DNA from 4 places in the Paenibacillus sp. PDC88 genome. Region 3 is predicted to be linked to each of the others. Evidence: riboswitches for the same ligand, from Rfam matches in the RefSeq annotation. Region 3 holds a riboswitch; each other region holds the start of a gene.
The links. Region 3 has a riboswitch for cyclic di-AMP ahead of BLW49_RS23385 (C40 family peptidase). Riboswitches for the same ligand answer to the same signal wherever they lie in the genome.
Positions count from the first base shown of each region.

Region 1: another riboswitch for cyclic di-AMP. It lies ahead of BLW49_RS27360 (C40 family peptidase); the one in region 3 lies ahead of BLW49_RS23385 (C40 family peptidase).
Region 2: another riboswitch for cyclic di-AMP. It lies ahead of BLW49_RS18100 (hypothetical protein); the one in region 3 lies ahead of BLW49_RS23385 (C40 family peptidase).
Region 4: another riboswitch for cyclic di-AMP. It lies ahead of BLW49_RS01110 (C40 family peptidase); the one in region 3 lies ahead of BLW49_RS23385 (C40 family peptidase).

Region 1 is NZ_FNNT01000019.1:14,323-18,703, reverse strand. It holds gene BLW49_RS27365 (hypothetical protein) at 1-583, shown strand, start outside; cyclic di-AMP (ydaO/yuaA leader) riboswitch at 890-1,031, shown strand; gene BLW49_RS27360 (C40 family peptidase) at 1,038-1,505, shown strand; gene BLW49_RS27355 (GNAT family N-acetyltransferase) at 1,631-2,128, shown strand; gene BLW49_RS27350 (c-type cytochrome) at 2,242-2,604, shown strand; gene BLW49_RS27345 (4a-hydroxytetrahydrobiopterin dehydratase) at 2,698-2,994, opposite strand; gene BLW49_RS27340 (hypothetical protein) at 3,236-3,529, opposite strand; gene motA (flagellar motor stator protein MotA) at 3,677-4,381, shown strand, end outside.
Region 2 is NZ_FNNT01000006.1:40,668-45,048, reverse strand. It holds gene BLW49_RS18115 (urease accessory protein UreF) at 1-675, opposite strand, end outside; tRNA gene BLW49_RS18110 (tRNA-Leu) at 995-1,077, shown strand; gene BLW49_RS18105 (glutathione peroxidase) at 1,164-1,643, opposite strand; cyclic di-AMP (ydaO/yuaA leader) riboswitch at 2,020-2,243, shown strand; cyclic di-AMP (ydaO/yuaA leader) riboswitch at 2,384-2,541, shown strand; gene BLW49_RS18100 (hypothetical protein) at 2,682-3,095, shown strand; gene BLW49_RS18095 (HAD family hydrolase) at 3,308-3,961, shown strand; gene BLW49_RS18090 (serine hydrolase domain-containing protein) at 4,102-4,381, opposite strand, start outside.
Region 3 is NZ_FNNT01000010.1:22,235-26,615, forward strand. It holds gene BLW49_RS23375 (sensor histidine kinase) at 1-819, opposite strand, end outside; gene BLW49_RS23380 (four-helix bundle copper-binding protein) at 1,267-1,596, shown strand; cyclic di-AMP (ydaO/yuaA leader) riboswitch at 1,882-2,016, shown strand; gene BLW49_RS23385 (C40 family peptidase) at 2,022-2,501, shown strand; gene BLW49_RS23390 (peptidoglycan D,D-transpeptidase FtsI family protein) at 3,397-4,381, opposite strand, start outside.
Region 4 is NZ_FNNT01000001.1:271,336-275,716, reverse strand. It holds gene BLW49_RS01120 (glucose-1-phosphate adenylyltransferase) at 113-1,261, shown strand; gene glgD (glucose-1-phosphate adenylyltransferase subunit GlgD) at 1,287-2,387, shown strand; gene BLW49_RS01110 (C40 family peptidase) at 2,513-2,974, opposite strand; cyclic di-AMP (ydaO/yuaA leader) riboswitch at 2,981-3,118, opposite strand; gene BLW49_RS01105 (DUF11 domain-containing protein) at 3,459-4,381, opposite strand, start outside.

The DNA.
Region 1 (4,381 bases), on a different contig from region 3:
GCTGCTTGTCCTCATGTTCATTTTAAGGATGCTCATTACTCCACTGATTCGGGCGGGTCTGTTCCACAGCCTTCATGAAGAGTCAAGCACCAAAGGCTTCTCCTTTTTTCGAGGGACACTTAAGCACTGGAAAAAGACATCGTTACTCTATCTCATTGAGATCATATTGCTGCTGCTGCCTGCCTACTGGATCCTTCCAAAGGTGCTCCCCATTCTCATGAATGCAGTCTACAATCAGAATCTTCTTCTGCAGGCGGCTCCTTACGTCATCTTATGGATCGTTTATGCCTACATCATCAAGCAGCTGCTCCTATATGTCCAGTTTGGACTGACAGGCAATCGAAGCGGCCTTGGTGCTGTATGGATCTGCCTCCGTCATGCACTTCCTGTCACTGGAGTTGCCCTGACACTTAGCACACTTGCCATTCTGCTGTTCAGTGCTTTCACGGCCGTATCTCTCATATGGACAGGACTTTTAGCCCTGATTCTTCAGCAGTCTTATCATCTCGTTCGATCACTCATCAATGTATGGAAGATTAGTTCTCAATTCAGTATTTGGCGATCCAATAGCGAAGATGCCTGAATTTATTGTCTCAATTAATATCCTACCTCTCTTGTCCAAACCGCACTCCAGCGCGAATACAACGCTTTCATAGCAGAAATTAAGTCCGACTGCTTAACGTCAAAAAAGTTCACAAGTCTCGCTCTTTTCCTAGAGTGAGGCTTGTTTTTTGTAATATTTTATCTAAAAAACGATTGCCAAATTTACACAATCTCTGTTACAATAGGCCCAGAACTTCTAGTAACAACTTTGTAATAATTGTTGTAACTTTTACTAACTAACTAAGTACATAGTCTTACAAGAGTGAGCGACTTTCACAGGTGCACATCATTAGAACAGCCAAATTCCTGGCATCTGGGAAGCGGGGGAACCACTTTTATGGGTGAATTGATCTCGCAACGTAAGTGATCATAGGGGAACCTTCTACCGAATCCTTAAGCTAACCTCGCAGGCATTGGAAGGGGATTATTTTTTCTTGAAAAAGTCACTAACTGCTGCAGCACTGAGTCTTGCTATTGCATTCTCCATCGGAACAGGAAGTGCATTCGCCGATTCCAAAATGGACAAGGTCATTGATAACGCTAAGGGAACCGAATATAAATATGGCGGTACGACTTTAAACGGATTTGATTGCTCTGGTTTTACCATGTATGTATTTGATAAACTCGGCATCGATCTGCCTCATCAATCTGGTTCTCAATACAAAATGGGCAAGTCTGTATCCCGTTCTGAGATGAGACCTGGCGACCTTGTATTTTTTAACACAAGCGGAAATGGTGTATCCCATGTCGGCATCTTCGTAGGTGACGGTAAATTTGCACATGCTTCCTCCTCCAAAGGAGTTATTATCAGCAAGCTGGACGAGAGCTACTATGAGAAACGTTACATTGGTGCAAAACGTATCATGAGTACGGAAGAATACGAAACTGCTGCATTAGATTAAGCAACATTGTGCTGGAACGACCCTATAGCTCGAAGATTAGATTACTAAATAGTAATCCATCTTCGGGCTTTTTATATTATATTAGGGATGACTATTGGATGAGGGATGGCAAAGGAGACGATGACATGACGCAGAAAGGAACGACCTTTCATGCCCTTCCTATGAGTGAAGAGCATGCAGCTGAGATCTGCACTTGGCAGTACGAACCTCCTTATAACATATACGGCTGGCTGCCCTGGGAGCAGATGAAGGCACTTGAGATTGAATTCGGCGACCCTAAGCTCCGAGATACACAGTATTTATCCATTGTAAATGATACTGGTGAGCTATATGGCTTCGCACAATTATTTCCTCTAGCCGGTGTGACCCGGCTTGGTCTAGGCTTGAGACCTGACCTGTGTGGGCAGGGGTTAGGGGCTCCCTTTGTAAGCACCATTGTACAGGAGGCTGCTTCCCGGCAGCCGCAGAATGAGATTGATCTTGAAGTTCTCACCTGGAATAAAAGAGCGATCCGCACTTATGAAAAAGCGGGATTTACCATTCATGATACCTATGAGCGTCTTACACCGGAGGGTCCTAAGTTGTTCTTCTGTATGGTGTATACCGGAGTAAAACTCAAATAGACATGATTGTCTCTCCTAACTTTTGTTTAAATATTTACCATAAAATACTATGAAGCAGGTTCATGATCCTTTATAATAAATGAAGGATTGTACATAGTAGGAGGACACAACGAATGAAGAAATGGATCATGAGTGGGTTATTTTTCTTCGCTTGCGCTTTTGCCCTCGTGTTAATGTTTACGGTTCCAGGAAGAGAACATGTGGCTGAAGAGGAACAGCCTCCGGCAATGCCCGAGGTAACGCTAGACGCTGCGGCTGCTGAGGAGAAGGCGAAGGCAAGCTGTATTACTTGTCACGGTAACCAACTGGAAGGCGGTATGGGACCGTCACTGCAAACCATTGGTGCAGAGCATGATGCCAATAAGCTGTACCAGATTATTAGTGAAGGCACAAGCGGCGGGATGCCGGCGTTTGAAGGTCAGCTCACAGAAGAAGAGATTGCGAACCTTGCTTTGTGGCTGGCCGAGAAGAAGTAGAATCATATAACTTAAATAAAACACGCCTGCAAGAGTTTGTATCTGTCATCAGAACGCACTCCTACAGGCGTGTTTTGTTAATTCCATTGCAGCTTAATTTTGCATCATTCTATCGTAAGCTTCATTATATTGTTGTGCTTCTTTAATATCGATCGCTGTTATTCCTCCATCATCCCATGAAGTGAGCCGCAGTGTGACCACTTTATGATCGATGGTGATAAAAGGGTGATGATTGAATGCTTCGGATATTAATCCGACTTCATCAACAAAGGCAATCCCCTTCATGAAGCTGGTAAACGTGAACTTACGGACAATCCAGCGCCCCTCTTCGTATTCCCAGCCCTCAAGTTTATCTAGATGAGCTTCTACTTCCTCTTGTGTAAAGACCATCGCTTCAATCTAACCTCCTTGATAAGACGTACTTACATTCAGCAGACCCGGTGCCTCACGTAAATACAGGCACTGCAATAAATGCAGTAAAAGAATGCTAAGCATATCAGCAAGCTTAGGTGCAATTCTATCTCTATATTTACTGATATCTTACAATAAGGAACCGTTTGCTATCTGGTAAACGGCTTATCGTGTTCCATCTTATCATGTAAGCGATCCTAATTCCAGCGCCCCATTAGCCCTAAATCAGGGTTACAAAGTCCAGTTCATCCTCGCCTATCAATATATTCAGACGATGATTTTCCTTATCGTGAATCACGACCCCACTTCCAACCGTGATCATGGATTCGCTTCCCAGCGCGTAGAACAAATCTTCTGCAAGCGCTTCATCCACCTCGCGTCGGTCTGCGGCTCCAAGCCGCTCCCAGTCCTCTTCTTCCATCTCGAAGAAAGTATATCGATCCGGAATTTTTGCAATAGCCTTTATCAAATCTTCTAATATGTCGCTATACTCACGTCCATGTTTTACGCCCATATGTGTGTTCACTCCATTTTTAGTATCGTGTTTCTATTATACCGGAAAATTAACCCTTCACAAAAATGAATAACGTGTCGATAAATATTATAAATCAAAGGGATATCTTGAAAGGATTCAGATTAAATCTCATGGATGAGGTGTATGATGGAAATTTCAACAATTATTGGACTGATACTAGGGTTAGTGTCCCTAGTTGTAGGTATGATCTTTAAGGGTGCACCACTTATTAATTTGGTGAACAACCCTGCAGCTTACCTGATTATTTTCGGTGGTACGATAGCTACCATTTTTATGGCCTTCCCCATGTCAGAGGTCAAAAAAATACCCAAGCTGTTTAAGATTGTCTTCATGAAGCAGAAGATGATTGATAAGGTATCACTGATCAGCATGTTCTCGGAGTGGGCATCCATTACACGTCGCGAAGGACTCCTCGCACTCGAGGCAAAAGTAGACGAAATTGACGATAATTTCCTGCGCAGCGGGATGCGTATGATTATAGACGGCAATGATCAGGAATTTGTCAGTGACGTCTTGATGGAGGACATTCACGCAACAGAGGAACGACACAAGACAGGTGCATTGATCTTTTCTCAAATGGGTATGTATGCTCCTACGCTTGGTGTTCTTGGCGCGGTTGTCGGTCTTATCGCCGCCCTTGGCGATCTGAGTGATATGGACAAGCTGGCTCATGCCATCGCTGCTGCCTTTATTGCGACCCTGTTAGGTATATTTACAGGATATGTGCTCTGGCACCCTATTGCGAATAAGCTCAAGCGTATTTCCAAAAAAGAAGCCGAGCTTAAATTAATGATGGTCGAAGGTCTGTTGTCCATCCAATCCGGTGTATCC
Region 2 (4,381 bases), on a different contig from region 3:
GGATTCGTGGAAGGGAAAGCCCGGTATGAGGGATTGCATTGACAGAATTGAGCTCTGGAAGGGCTGGAGGTTTGCGCTTCTGGCTCTGTTCCATTCTTCTTCGAGGTCACTGTCCAGTACGCTGGACAAGGCGTTGAGATCGCAGGTTTCGATTTTTAATAGTCGTCTTGCGTGAATCAGGCATACATCCTTGGCAGCATGAAGATAACCGGAAGCTGCATCGTCGGCGGTAACCTCAAGCTGAGTATTGATCCAGGCATGAACGACGGGGAGTGAGCCGACAGCATCATATCGATGGATAAGAGCTTCGAAATGCTCAAAGTCCATCCATGGATGCAGCGCTTTAGACAGTTTGATGAGGCGTTTTCCCATGGCTCTGGAGGATTCCCGTTTGTAAGCAGGGGTTCGCTTGACGTGAAGCATCTTATCAATGAGGGCGATTCTCCACTCATCCTTCTGCTCTACTGCTGTGTAGATGGCCTTGATTGCCATGCCTTCCAACTGCACAAGACTTGGATGCAGCTCACATCGCATGAATGTCTCCAGGTCGGTAGTCGTTTGGATCGTACCTTCCTCGATGTATGACTTAAGTCCGAAGGAATGAGAGAATCCTCCGACTTGAAGTGAGGAATCAAGCAGTTTTACATAATCAAGAAGCTTATTTCCTCTGTTCACCAGATTCGCCCCCTTATTGTGTTAAACGCGATAACCATCTTGGGTGAATTTGAATGTTATGTATATGTCAATTTATCTTTGAATATCGTTATGTTTGATATGTATTTTCACATAAACATCCTTATAATGTCAATAATAAAACGGAATAATATCCTATAAACAGTTAAATACCTATTTTTAATGTAATATATATTAACACTGACTTAACTTTACAGCCTTCTCTAAAAATTAAAAAATATATTTTAAAATAATCACTTTACTTATGATTGATAAGTGTGTATAATATATTTTGTTGGCAAGAAAATGCTATACAAGATGCGCGGTCGTGGTGGAATGGCAGACACGCTATCTTGAGGGGGTAGTGGGTGTATACCCGTGGAGGTTCGAGTCCTCTCGACCGCATCATACGAAAGAGCTTGAAGCAATTTGCTTCAAGCTCTTTTTTTTGCTCCCATTGTGGGTTTCGACGGGGATTACATGCAGAATACTCATTTTAACAGCTTGGCGATATCCGATTCAATCTTGTCCGGTGTCGTTTGTGGACTGTATCTTTTTACAATATTTCCGTTCTGATCGATAAGGAATTTGGTGAAATTCCACTTAATTGCTTTGGAGCCAAGTATACCTGGTGCATTGTCCTTCAAGTGCTTGAATAGCGGATGTGCCTCATCTCCGTTGACTTTAATCTTCTCAAACATCGGGAAGCTCACACCATAGTTCATTTGACAGAACTCCGCGATTTCATCATTTGAGCCTGGTTCTTGTTCGGCAAATTGGTTGCTGGGGAAACCGAGAATTTCAAAGGACTGGTCATTGAATTTGTCATATAGCTCCTGCAGTCCTTTGTATTGAGGGGTTAATCCGCACTTGCTTGCTGTATTTACGATCAAGAGTACTTTTCCTTTGTACTCCTCCATACTTAACTTCTGGCCTTTAAGTGTATTCACTTGGTATTGATAAATCGACATGCCTTCATCCATCCTTTCTATAAATTTGGAATATAAATGATGCTTGTATTGCCGTTCCTCATCAATCTCTTTATATATATTGATAACAATTTAATTTTAAACAATATATGGAGAAAGTCAAACAAAGCTTAAGAATTGAGGAGGACGATTGTCGAAGGTAAACTTAGGCATTAGAATTAAACGAAATAACGAGATAAACTGAGAACAGATAAGCTGCATGCATATTGATGAATGTTTTACTCTTATTCTATCCAAAAACAACGCTAAATCGTCAAGATGAGCCGCTGAAGGAGCTTTACATCGATTTTCAACGGGTGTATGATTCATATCGTAAATCTTGAGCAAACGAACAACCGTTTATTTAAATAGTTTCTCATTGCTATGATCGCTTAATTTCTGCCTAATATGGCGGAGAGCGGGGGAACCAGAGTAAGGCAGCGTGCTTGATTCGGTGTGAGAGCCGAATGATACACGATGCATGGGGTGAATTCTGAACCGAAGATTCATGTGGAATGTCATATGGAATCATCAGGAACAGATAGGACGACTCTCACCGTCCGAATCCGACAGCTAACCTCGTAAGCTGTACAGAGCTGAACTAGAGATGTGGAAGAGATGCAAGGTTCTTTCCTTCACTTAGCTTAACGTGAATATTCTCTAGGTATCGTCTGTGCCAACGTTTGAGAGAGGAATGATAAATCTTGTGAGCGATCAGCCACAGAGGTTTAATCCTCTGTGGTTTTATTTATGCGCTGAATTTTTGTTGATCCAAAAAGCGGGGGACCCAGATGTGGATGCATCGATCCATGGGGTGAATTTCATGGCTATTGCCGTGAATAGGGCAATCTCTCTTGTCCGAATCCGACAGCTAACCTCGTAAGCGTAACAAAGGGAGAGGCAGCAAGCCGAGTAGCGCCTATATCACAGGTCATGTTTTGCCATGTTCTGATATATAGGTGGGAGAGCACCGGGCATGCCTTTGATCGTCGGTGTTCTTTTTTTGTTGTCTTTTTCTATTACAGGGAGGAAATGATTGTAATGAGTGATGAAGTTATTTTAGTTACGGCGCCAAATGAAGCGGCCAGAAATTTTATTCGATTATTAATGTACAAGAAGCTTTCTTTTGCTGTTCTGACGAACAGTGCACAGGAAGAGAAGCAGGTCAAACGGCTTGGAGTAGAGCACATTATACGTATGGATACGGCGTTTACAAGTAAATGGCTGCTGCCTAATGCGGCGGTAGGACGTATTTTTATTTTTGAGAACAGCTTGAATCTGACCTGCCGGTTTTTGCAAATATGCAGACCCTGGACACGTAAGCCGATTACCATTATTACACAGCTGAATCATCCTCGCGGAGTATACCGCGGTATGGGCGCAGACCACGTTATTTTTACAATCAAGGGCGAAGTAGGATTTCTGTTAAATGGAGAACGGGCTGCCGTTAATTAATTGATCTGCACGCACACAGCGATAGAAGCAGGAGGCTGCGGCTTATGGCTAGTGTAGGTGCTTACTATACAGTTTGCGTAATTAGATACAGGATTGATATACTGGAGTTAAAGGAAACATAGCATGTGAGACTCGTGATATAAGCATGGGTCTCTTTTTCTATATTTACAGATAGAAAGGTAGAGAATGGCATTATGGGGAAGTTTGATCATGTGAAATGGCTCTTTTTTGATATAGGAGATACACTCGTAAATGAATGGGTTCCCGTTGATCACATTATCGGCCAATTTGTGAGAGAAGCAAATGGACTCGGGTATAACATTACAATGGAGGACGTACGCAGCAAATTTATTCAGAGCTATTCCAATTACATAGCTTCTCCCATGCAGTATGCGATTTCGGAGCTTGTGCCTTCCGAGGAGGACAGAGAGTATATCAAGCCTAGGCTTAAGTTTCAAAAGGAGCTTGAGGAGCCTTACGCTGAAGCTCGGTCTGTTCTTGAGCAGCTGGGTGAACGCTATAGGATCGGTATCGTGGCTAACCAAAGTCCGGGTACGGAAGCGCGGCTGGAGAAATATGGACTTCGTTCTTATGTGGATGTTATCGCGTGTTCGGCCGAACAAGGCTTGTCTAAACCAGATGTGCGCTTATATCAATATGCATTGAAAACAGCCGGAGCTGAGCCCTCGGAATCCATCATGATCGGCGATCGTATTGATAATGATATTATCCCAGCCAAATCACTTGGAATGATTACGATTCGAATTATGCAGGGTTACGGCCGCTATCAGCCTTCCACTGATGATAAGGATACGCCGGACTATACTGTGAATGATCTGAACGCACTGACGGCCCTGCTTCTATAAACCTAATAATAAACTGAGGCTTATACAGCAGATAGTAGCTGCTGTGCAGGAACTGCGCTCCAATGGTTAGCCGCAAGCTAACAGCTGGGGTGCAGTTTTCCTGCGTTCAGGGAGTTGGTTCAAGAATGAGTCAGGCGGCTTTATTCTAAAATAGGCAGGACATCTTCCCACACTGCGTCAAGGATAGACTGTATACGATCTTCCTCACTGTTAACAGCAATCACGGCTCTCCGGTCCGGTATGATAACGAGCAGCTGGCCGTGTGCACCATCCCCTCGATATGCTCCGTGAGAACACATCCAAAACTGACAGCCATAGCCGAGCGACCAGTCTCCCTCACCGACAGAATCAATATGCTTGCGAGTCACAAATTGAATCCATTCTGCAGGCACCAGCTGCTTGCCCTCATAAGCCCCCTCA
Region 3 (4,381 bases):
GTACTTTTTCATATCTTCTTCCGTCTCATAAAGTCCCTTTGATATTACGTTCGCATAACCTTCAAGGTACATAATCGGTGTTTTAAGTTCGTGTGAGATATTAGCAAAAAACTCAGTACGTGTATCTTGATATCGTTGCAGGTCTTTTGCAAGATCATTTATTGCAGCTGCTAATGAACCAATTTCATCCTTAGTACTCACTTCTACTCTACTATCAAGATGACCAGCAGCTATTTTTCTAGTAGCTTTCTCCATTTGAACCAAAGGTCCAGACATCTTTCTTGATAAAAAAAATGAAACACCCACCGCTATGATAAAACCGATCAATCCAGTTAAACATAAGAGCTGCCTCACCTCCAGTATAGAGGCATTAACGATATCAAGAGAAGAAATCACAAGAACTCCACCCCCAATATCCAACAATGGTTTACCAGAGATTAGGTAGGATTCTCCATTCTCAGCACTATAGTTTATCATTAATGATTCTCCGTTAAGCAATCTATTGATTTCAGTTGCGGTAATGAAATTTACATGATTATTAGAGGCCTTACTTGATTTTCCTAATAATTCCCCTTGCCTATCTAAAACAAAGATCTCCACCTTCGAAAATTCTGCCATAGTGGATATCAAATCTGTAGGTATGCTCTTACTAGAATGTACCATTTCAACAAAATGAGATGCCATTTCGGCCACATCTTGTTCTGATTTTTGATAATACATATTCGAAAAGATTTTATCAACGACATATCCCAAGGAAAGCAGAACCACTAACAGCAGAGATACGATAATAATTCCTAATTTAAAAGCTATTCGATTCATTTTGATGACCACCGTTCTATTAATTTTTCCAGATATATGACTTAAATTATTTATCAAATATTTCAAGTAGTAATGTTTTTCAAAATTCTATTGTAATTTCGAAACCCATGATCTCCTTAAAACCCAAACGTTTATCCACCATAAGCATAAGATTGTTTATTATTATTATACGCCTGAACTTTGAATATTTTGTGCATAAGCCATGACTTACCGATTTAAAGTTCTTAGTTCTGGCTATAGTTAGCTTTTCAAAGTGATATTTATACTTCGAACTAATCATTGATTAAATTAGCTTTTAGAAAATAGATTTTTTATTTTCACTCGTTATCTCCACATATTCTGCACATTTTTGGTTAATTTACATTCAAGTCCTTGAGTATGTATCGAGGATTAATTGTAAATAGTAATTACGTATGTAAAAAATTAATCACTGAAAGGAGAATGGAAATGTCACATGAACAGTATAAACAATGTATAGAGGAATGCTTACGATGTATGGTGACTTGTAATCACTGCTACGATGCTTGTTTAAAAGAAGAAGACATTAAAATGATGGCAGAATGTATTCGTCTAGATCGGCTATGTGCCGACATCTGCTCTTTTGCTGCAACAGCAATGAGCAGCAATTCACCATTTATCAAAGAAATTTGCTCATTGTGTGCTGAGATATGCCAAGCATGTGGTGATGAGTGCAAAAAACATAGTCATGACCATTGCCAAAAATGTGCGGAAGCTTGTTTTAAATGTGCAGATGCATGTCGTAACATGGCTGCATAACATAAAAAAGTATACTACTTTTATAACCGCTCCCAGTAACTGGAGCGGTTATTTTTGATTAAATCTGAAACAGTTTTTGAAATAAAAAAAGACATATTAATTACAAATTTGTTATGATATTACCTGTCATAAAATATGACCCACTTCTTGTTAAGTTGTCGATTATTTATGAAAAACCTTTCTAAATTAAATAAATCCTCATGAAATCATAAGAAGCAACAAATTTTACAGGTTATAATTGACAAGTCTCGATTTATACACTACAGTTATTAGTGTTACAATATTTTAATTATTTTGCCGAATTTAAATTTATTTAAAACGGGGGAACCACTTTGGGTGAATTGTTCAAAATAGTGTTGAATATAGGTAACCTTCTACCGAATCCTTAAGCTAACTCCGTAGGCATCGAAGGGAGAATATTATACTTGAAAAAAATTATCATGTCTTTATTAGGGTCTGTTATTATTATTTCTTCTGGTACCACAAGTGCATTTGCTGATGACAAATCAAAATTACAATCAGAAGTCAGCCAAGTGGTAGGAACACCTTATAAATGGGGAGGAACGACCGCAGCAAGTGGCTTTGATTGCTCCGGCTTCATATTATACATATTTGATAAATTTAATCAAAACCTTCCTAGAACCTCAGCTGCTCAAGCTAAAACAGGCACTGCGGTAGCAAAAAGCAATTTAAGAACTGGGGATTTAGTTTTCTTCAATACAAGTGGAAAGGGAATATCTCATGCGGGAATTTACATAGGGGATGGACAATTTGCTCATTCTTCGAGCAGTAAAGGAGTAAGAGTAAGTAAACTCTCGGAAACATACTACAAGCAACGGTACGTTACAGCCAGAAGAACAATTGATGATAAGAGTTTTTCTAATATGGTTGATGACTCTCATTAAAGAGGGAAGGACAAGCTATATTTACAACCCCGCCCTTATGAAGGGGTTTTGACTGAATTATTTCGAATCAAATTTTGATACACAATCTGCCCGGCATCTTCATGAAATAAGCAGCCGATCGCTATGACCCATACGTTCTTACGTTTCCCGTTACTTAACGAAATGAAGCACCTGAAAAACAGAAACTGATTTGAACAAATTACAGTAATAACTTAAGTCTCTGTGCACATAAAAAACTCTACATTTTTTCTTTATAGATGCCACTTACCCCCGGATATTAACTTCCGGGGGTAAGTGGCGTCGGGAGATCTTAGTATATACTTTGCCTTGGATTCAATATTACTTTATAAATAGACTCTTAGTATAAAGAGAGAAAGTGCATTGATAAGTGTTAACTCGGTTTAAAGCATACGATGGTTCAGTTACCAAGTTCTCGAATTTATCGAAACCGTAGGTTGAGATTGCTTTTTCAGTAAGCCTGGTGTCGACACTTTACTCCATTAGCTACATTATCTGAAATAAAAAAATCGGATATTAGCTGGCACAAAATTAGCTAGTTACATATAGTGGGGTAAGCGTAAATATCGGGAACACAAATACAGTAACAAAAATATTTGCAACTGAAGCTCCGATGTTTCTAACACTGAAAAGGGTGTTCGGCCGTCGTTGTGCAGATTAGAGCAGTATAGAATGAAACGATTTAATGAGTATTTAGCTGGCGTACCTTGCTGGACACGCTATGATAAATACCTTTATCTTTTCAAAGCGTATAACTGTGATGTGTAGACGCTACATTGATCACTATGGACATTTTTCATTTTTATACTCCACTCTATTTTCTGTTGCAATGTAGAAAGCCCTATCAAGTACAGAGCTTTCTATTATATTATTTGATTTATTCAGTTGAACGAGGTGCTTCGGTTAACCCGATTTCTGCATCGTATGCATCAAATATTTTTCGAGCAATGGGCGCAGCGCTCATAGAGCCGTATCCCCCTTCTGGAACAACTACTGCAACGGCAAGTTTAGGATTTTCACGCGGTGCAAATGCGATGAACACGCCATTTTCAACATTTATGGCTTCACCATCTTTATATATCGTCTGTTGGGAGGTACCTGTTTTCCGGGCAAAGTCATATGGAAATCCTGAAAAAGCAACATCTACATTTGTAGCCATTCCCCTGTGAATGGTTTCCCAATAAGCTTCATTAAACTCCACTTCATTAAGAATTTTAGGATCGATTCTTTCGACTACATTTCCGCTTGAGTCCCTTATTTCTTTAACTAAATGCGGTTCCATTCGTTTACCTTTGTTAGCTAACATAACTGCATATTGTGCGAGCTGCATAGTCGTGTATTTGCCCTGTTGACCGAAAGAAGCGAAAGCTAAGCCTGTAAGTGACGTTTGATTCTCTTGGTTATACTCAATTCTCCCTCTAAATTCCCGAGGTAAATCCACCCCCGTATCTACACCAAGTCCGAATTCTTTCATATATTGATCCCAAACATCAATTCCTTCATTACCATATTTAATCCACAGTTTTTCACCAATTAAATCGACCATAAATGCATTCGAAGAGTTTTGAATAGCTGTGTCTGGATAGAGAAGCCCCATAACCGTACTCCCTGAATTCCGCACTCGTGTATTATCACTTCCAAATTCCGCATAACCTCGGTCTAAGTAAGGAGTATTAGGACTGAATAACCCTTCGTTTAATCCAATAAGTACGCTTAACGGCTTAATAGTCGACCCTAACAATACTGTTGATTCTGGATGCTGTCCTGTATCATTGGGAGGAAAGGATTCAACCGTTCCGTTTCGATAAATATACTTTATGCTTTCATAGTCCCAAGCTGCATTTGGATTGTAATCAGGCATA
Region 4 (4,381 bases), on a different contig from region 3:
TCCTTACCAACTTCACAAACAGACATACCTACATTACAACTTCATACCTGCGAATTCACTTCACCAGAAGCAGCTACAGTTAACTCATACCGATTCCTGAGGAGGCTCTTCCATGAACAAAAAAGAAGTGGTGGCCATGTTGCTGGCCGGAGGACAAGGTAAACGTTTGAAGGGTCTGACCAAAACTTTAGCCAAGCCTGCGGTTTATTTTGGAGGAACCTATCGAATTATTGATTTCCCGCTTAGTAATTGTGCTAATTCCGGAATCGATACAGTTGGTGTACTTACTCAGTATGAGCCGCTGATCCTTCATTCCTATGTTGGTATTGGGAGTGATTGGGACCTAAACCGACGTAAAGGCGGAGTATTTGTCCTTCCTCCGCACGAACGCGAAGGAAGTAACAGCTGGTATCGGGGTACCGCGGATGCGATTTATCGCAATATCCATTTTGTTGATCAGTATGATCCTGAGCATGTTCTAATATTGTCAGGCGATCATATCTACAAAATGAACTACGATGCCATGCTGCAGTACCATAAAGAGCGGGATTCGGATTGCACAATCTCCGTTATTGACGTTCCACTATCCGAGGCAAGTCGATTTGGACTGCTAAATACGAACGATAATTACGAGATTTTCGAATTTGAAGAAAAACCAGCGATGCCGCGCAGCACCCTTGCTTCCATGGGTGTGTACCTATTCAAATGGTCTGTGCTGCGTCAGCATTTGCTCGAAAGCGAGCAAGACCCAAATTCCACCTATGATTTTGGTAAAGATATTATTCCTCTTCTGCTCCGTAATGAGAAAAGGCTGTTTGCATACCCATTTGACGGTTATTGGAAGGATGTCGGTACCGTTCAAAGCCTATGGGAGGCTAATATGGACCTCTTGGTTGACGATCCCCCATTAAATTTGAATGATCCGAATTGGCGGATATTTTCCCGTAATCCCAATGAGCCTGCATGTTACATCTCCAAGGATGCGCAAGTACGCAGCAGTATCGTGAATGAAGGTTGTGTTGTGCACGGTGATGTGAACAGGTCTGTATTATTTTATGGCGTTGAGGTTGGAGAGGGAAGCGAAATTACAGATTCGGTGATCATGCCTAAGGTGAAGATTGGGAAGAACGTCAAGATTCATAAAGCGATCGTGAGTGAAAATATGATCATCAGAGACGGTTCTATCATAGGTGGAGAGGATCAGGATGAAATATTGCTCGTTGATGAAGCTTACAGACCTCATACCTATGGTTTGAAATAATATGAACAGGGACGGTGGCCGTTATATGCAACAGCTCATGGGTGTAGTGAACTTGGATCATGAACTCGATTTAATGAACGAATTAACTTATTTTCGCTGCGGCGCAGCCGTTCCATTTGCAGGCAGGTATCGTTTGATCGATTTTGTCCTGTCCAATATGATGCACTCCGGAGTACATAACATCGCTTTGTTTGTTCGTCGTAAATATCGATCCCTGATGGATCATTTAGGGGAAGGCGCGCCATGGGATCTGGACCGCAAGCATGGAGGATTATTCATATTGCCGCCGGATTGGAATGATCCCACGGACAGATCAAAAGGAGACCTGCAGCATTTTCATAACAATCGTGATTTTTTCCTGAGAGGGTCTGGAACACATATTATTCATACCGGCAGCCAGCATCTCTACACAGCTGATTATAGAGAGATGTTTAATTATCATATGGAAACACAGGCTGACATCACCCTGCTGTATAAAAAAGCAGATGAAATTCTCCCAGAATATGAATCAAGCATCCGAATCGATGTGGATAACGGATGGGTCACGGAGATGCATGGGGAAGGTGGACATCCCAATATCTATTTAGGTGCATTTATTGTAGAGAAGCAGCTGTTCCTGAAATTAATAGATCATTGTATTGCTCATGGCCACAATCATTTCTTTCGAGATGGAATACAGAACAATCTGACCAATCTCAAAATCGCAGCTTATGCTTATGATGGATATCATGCCGTGATTAACTCTGTGGACAGCTATTACCGCAACAGTCTGGAGCTGCTTCAGCAGGAACAGTACAATCAGCTGTTTAAATATCATGAGGTGCATACCAAGATTAAGTATGAGCCGCCAACTCGTTATTTGGAACAGGCCGAAGTCAGTAATTCCTTAATTGCGAATGGATGCGTTATTGGGGGAACGGTGGAGAACAGTATCATTTTTAGGGGTGTTAAGATACATAGCGGGGCGCGAATACGTAACTCGATTATTATGCAGAAATGCGTAATTGAGGAGAATGCGGTGCTTGAGAACGTGATATTGGATAAGGATGTACACTTGTCTGCGGATCGCAGGTTGATCGGTGATGCCAAGAAGCCCTATGTCATTGCGAAGAGCAGCCAAATCTAAACGTAATGCTCCAAGCCCTTGCTGTGTCATATACATCAGAAGGTCCAGGAATCATTCCTGGACCTTCTTCATTTATTTTATATGCTTGTACTATTGTTTGAACGATAATATATCGGGTAATGTAATTATAATCCAGCTCTCTCAGCAGAGGCCGGGCTCAGTATTCTTTTGGCTCCGTAGTACTTGGAGCTCCAGTATCCTTTGTTAATCGGTGTAATGGCGATCCCTTTGGATGAGGTAGCGGACACAAATTGATTGTTGCCAAGGTAAATTCCCACATGTGAAACACCGGATCCGCTGGTATTAAAGAAGACAAGATCTCCCTTTACAAGCTCGGATTTCTTGATAGCCTGTCCTTTATGGAATTGCTGTTTGGAGCTGTGAGGCAGATTCACACCAAGCTGCTTATATACATAACGAGTAAATCCGGAGCAATCGAATCCGGATAGAGTGGAACCACCAAATTGGTAAGGTATGCCTACGGTATTGTTAACTGTTTTAGATAGAATAGATGCGGATGCTTCTGTAACTCCTGCGGAGAATAATAGAGCGAACCCTAGTGCCGCTGCTGTTAGTGTCTTTTTCAAAGTAAATAATACTCCTTCCAATGCCTGCGAGGTTAGCTAAGGATTCGGTTGAAGGTTCCCTATGATCACTTTAATATTGATCAATTCACCCATAAATGGTCGGGTCCCCCGCTTCTTGGTGCGAGAATTCGGCAGTTATCAGTCATACACCTAATGATTTCGACAACGAAAGTGACATTAATGATTACGAAATTGTTACTTTATCTACTTTTGGATTTTATCATTCACTGGTATATTTATCAACTCTCTTTTCCGAAGTTTGGCATAGTTTTTTCGTTGTTGTGTAAAATAAATCGTGAAGTGCTCGTTAAACCGAAGGTATAGGAACTTTGGAAGGTGTTCATTCGTTCATAAATTTCTGACAAACTTGTCATTAGTTTTTGTCGAATTTAGTAGATTGAGGAGTTAAGTATCATCCAAGAATAGAAAATCCCTCACTTCCAGGATTGAAGTGAGGGATTTTCATATGATGAGTATGATATTTCTATTCATCGTGCTGCTCGATTACAATGATATATTCGTTCGAGTGAACTTCCAGTGTATATTCCTTGTTCTCAAACAAATAAGTAAATAATACAGTAACGTACCCTTTTAACAAATCGGATGGCAGAAGTCCTTCGATATTCACACGAACGATATATTCAATCTCTGCATATTGTCCCGGCTCAAGAACCCCTATGATGAGTATCCCGTCTATCAAATCTTGTATTGAGAAGGGCTTTATGGTCCCATCCTGGAAGTGCAAGATTCCCCTCATAAGCGCTGTACCCGGTGGAATGAGACCTCGCAGCGATAGAGCTGCTGCAAGATTTCCCGTATTGCGAACCAAGATTCGTATGGTGACCTCATCACCCCGCTCAACCCGGACAGGCTGTGAAGTGAGCTCCGCCTGAATAACAGGTGCAAGAAATAATACCTGGACCTCTGTCTCCTCACGAAGCGAGACCGTTCTGCTATCGGTCAGTCGATACGTAAACTGGAGAGCTGCTTGATTGATCAGATTCATCTGCGTAAATCGGGAATAGGGGGTGAAGGATACAAGGGCTCGGTACGTAATGACCGTTCTGGATCCAGGAAACAAAGTACCCAGCCTTATGCCTAGCACAGGATTGGCATTGTGAACCTCGACCCCGTTGATTTGAACCGAATAATCTTCGAAGATAAGACCTTGTGGAAAATTCATATAGTAAACAGCCTCGATCGGGAGATCCCCTTCATTTAGTATCACAGCAGTAAACTGTACAGCGCCTCCATAGGTGACTTGACCAGGCATGACCGTTACGACCATGTTCACGACGGGTTCAACTGGGGAAAGAACGACTTCATTGGAACTGGTCTGTACAGGCACGCCGTCAGAGGTGTAAGCAACGAGTACTTCGCTCGATAAAGGACTACTAACGCTGAGCA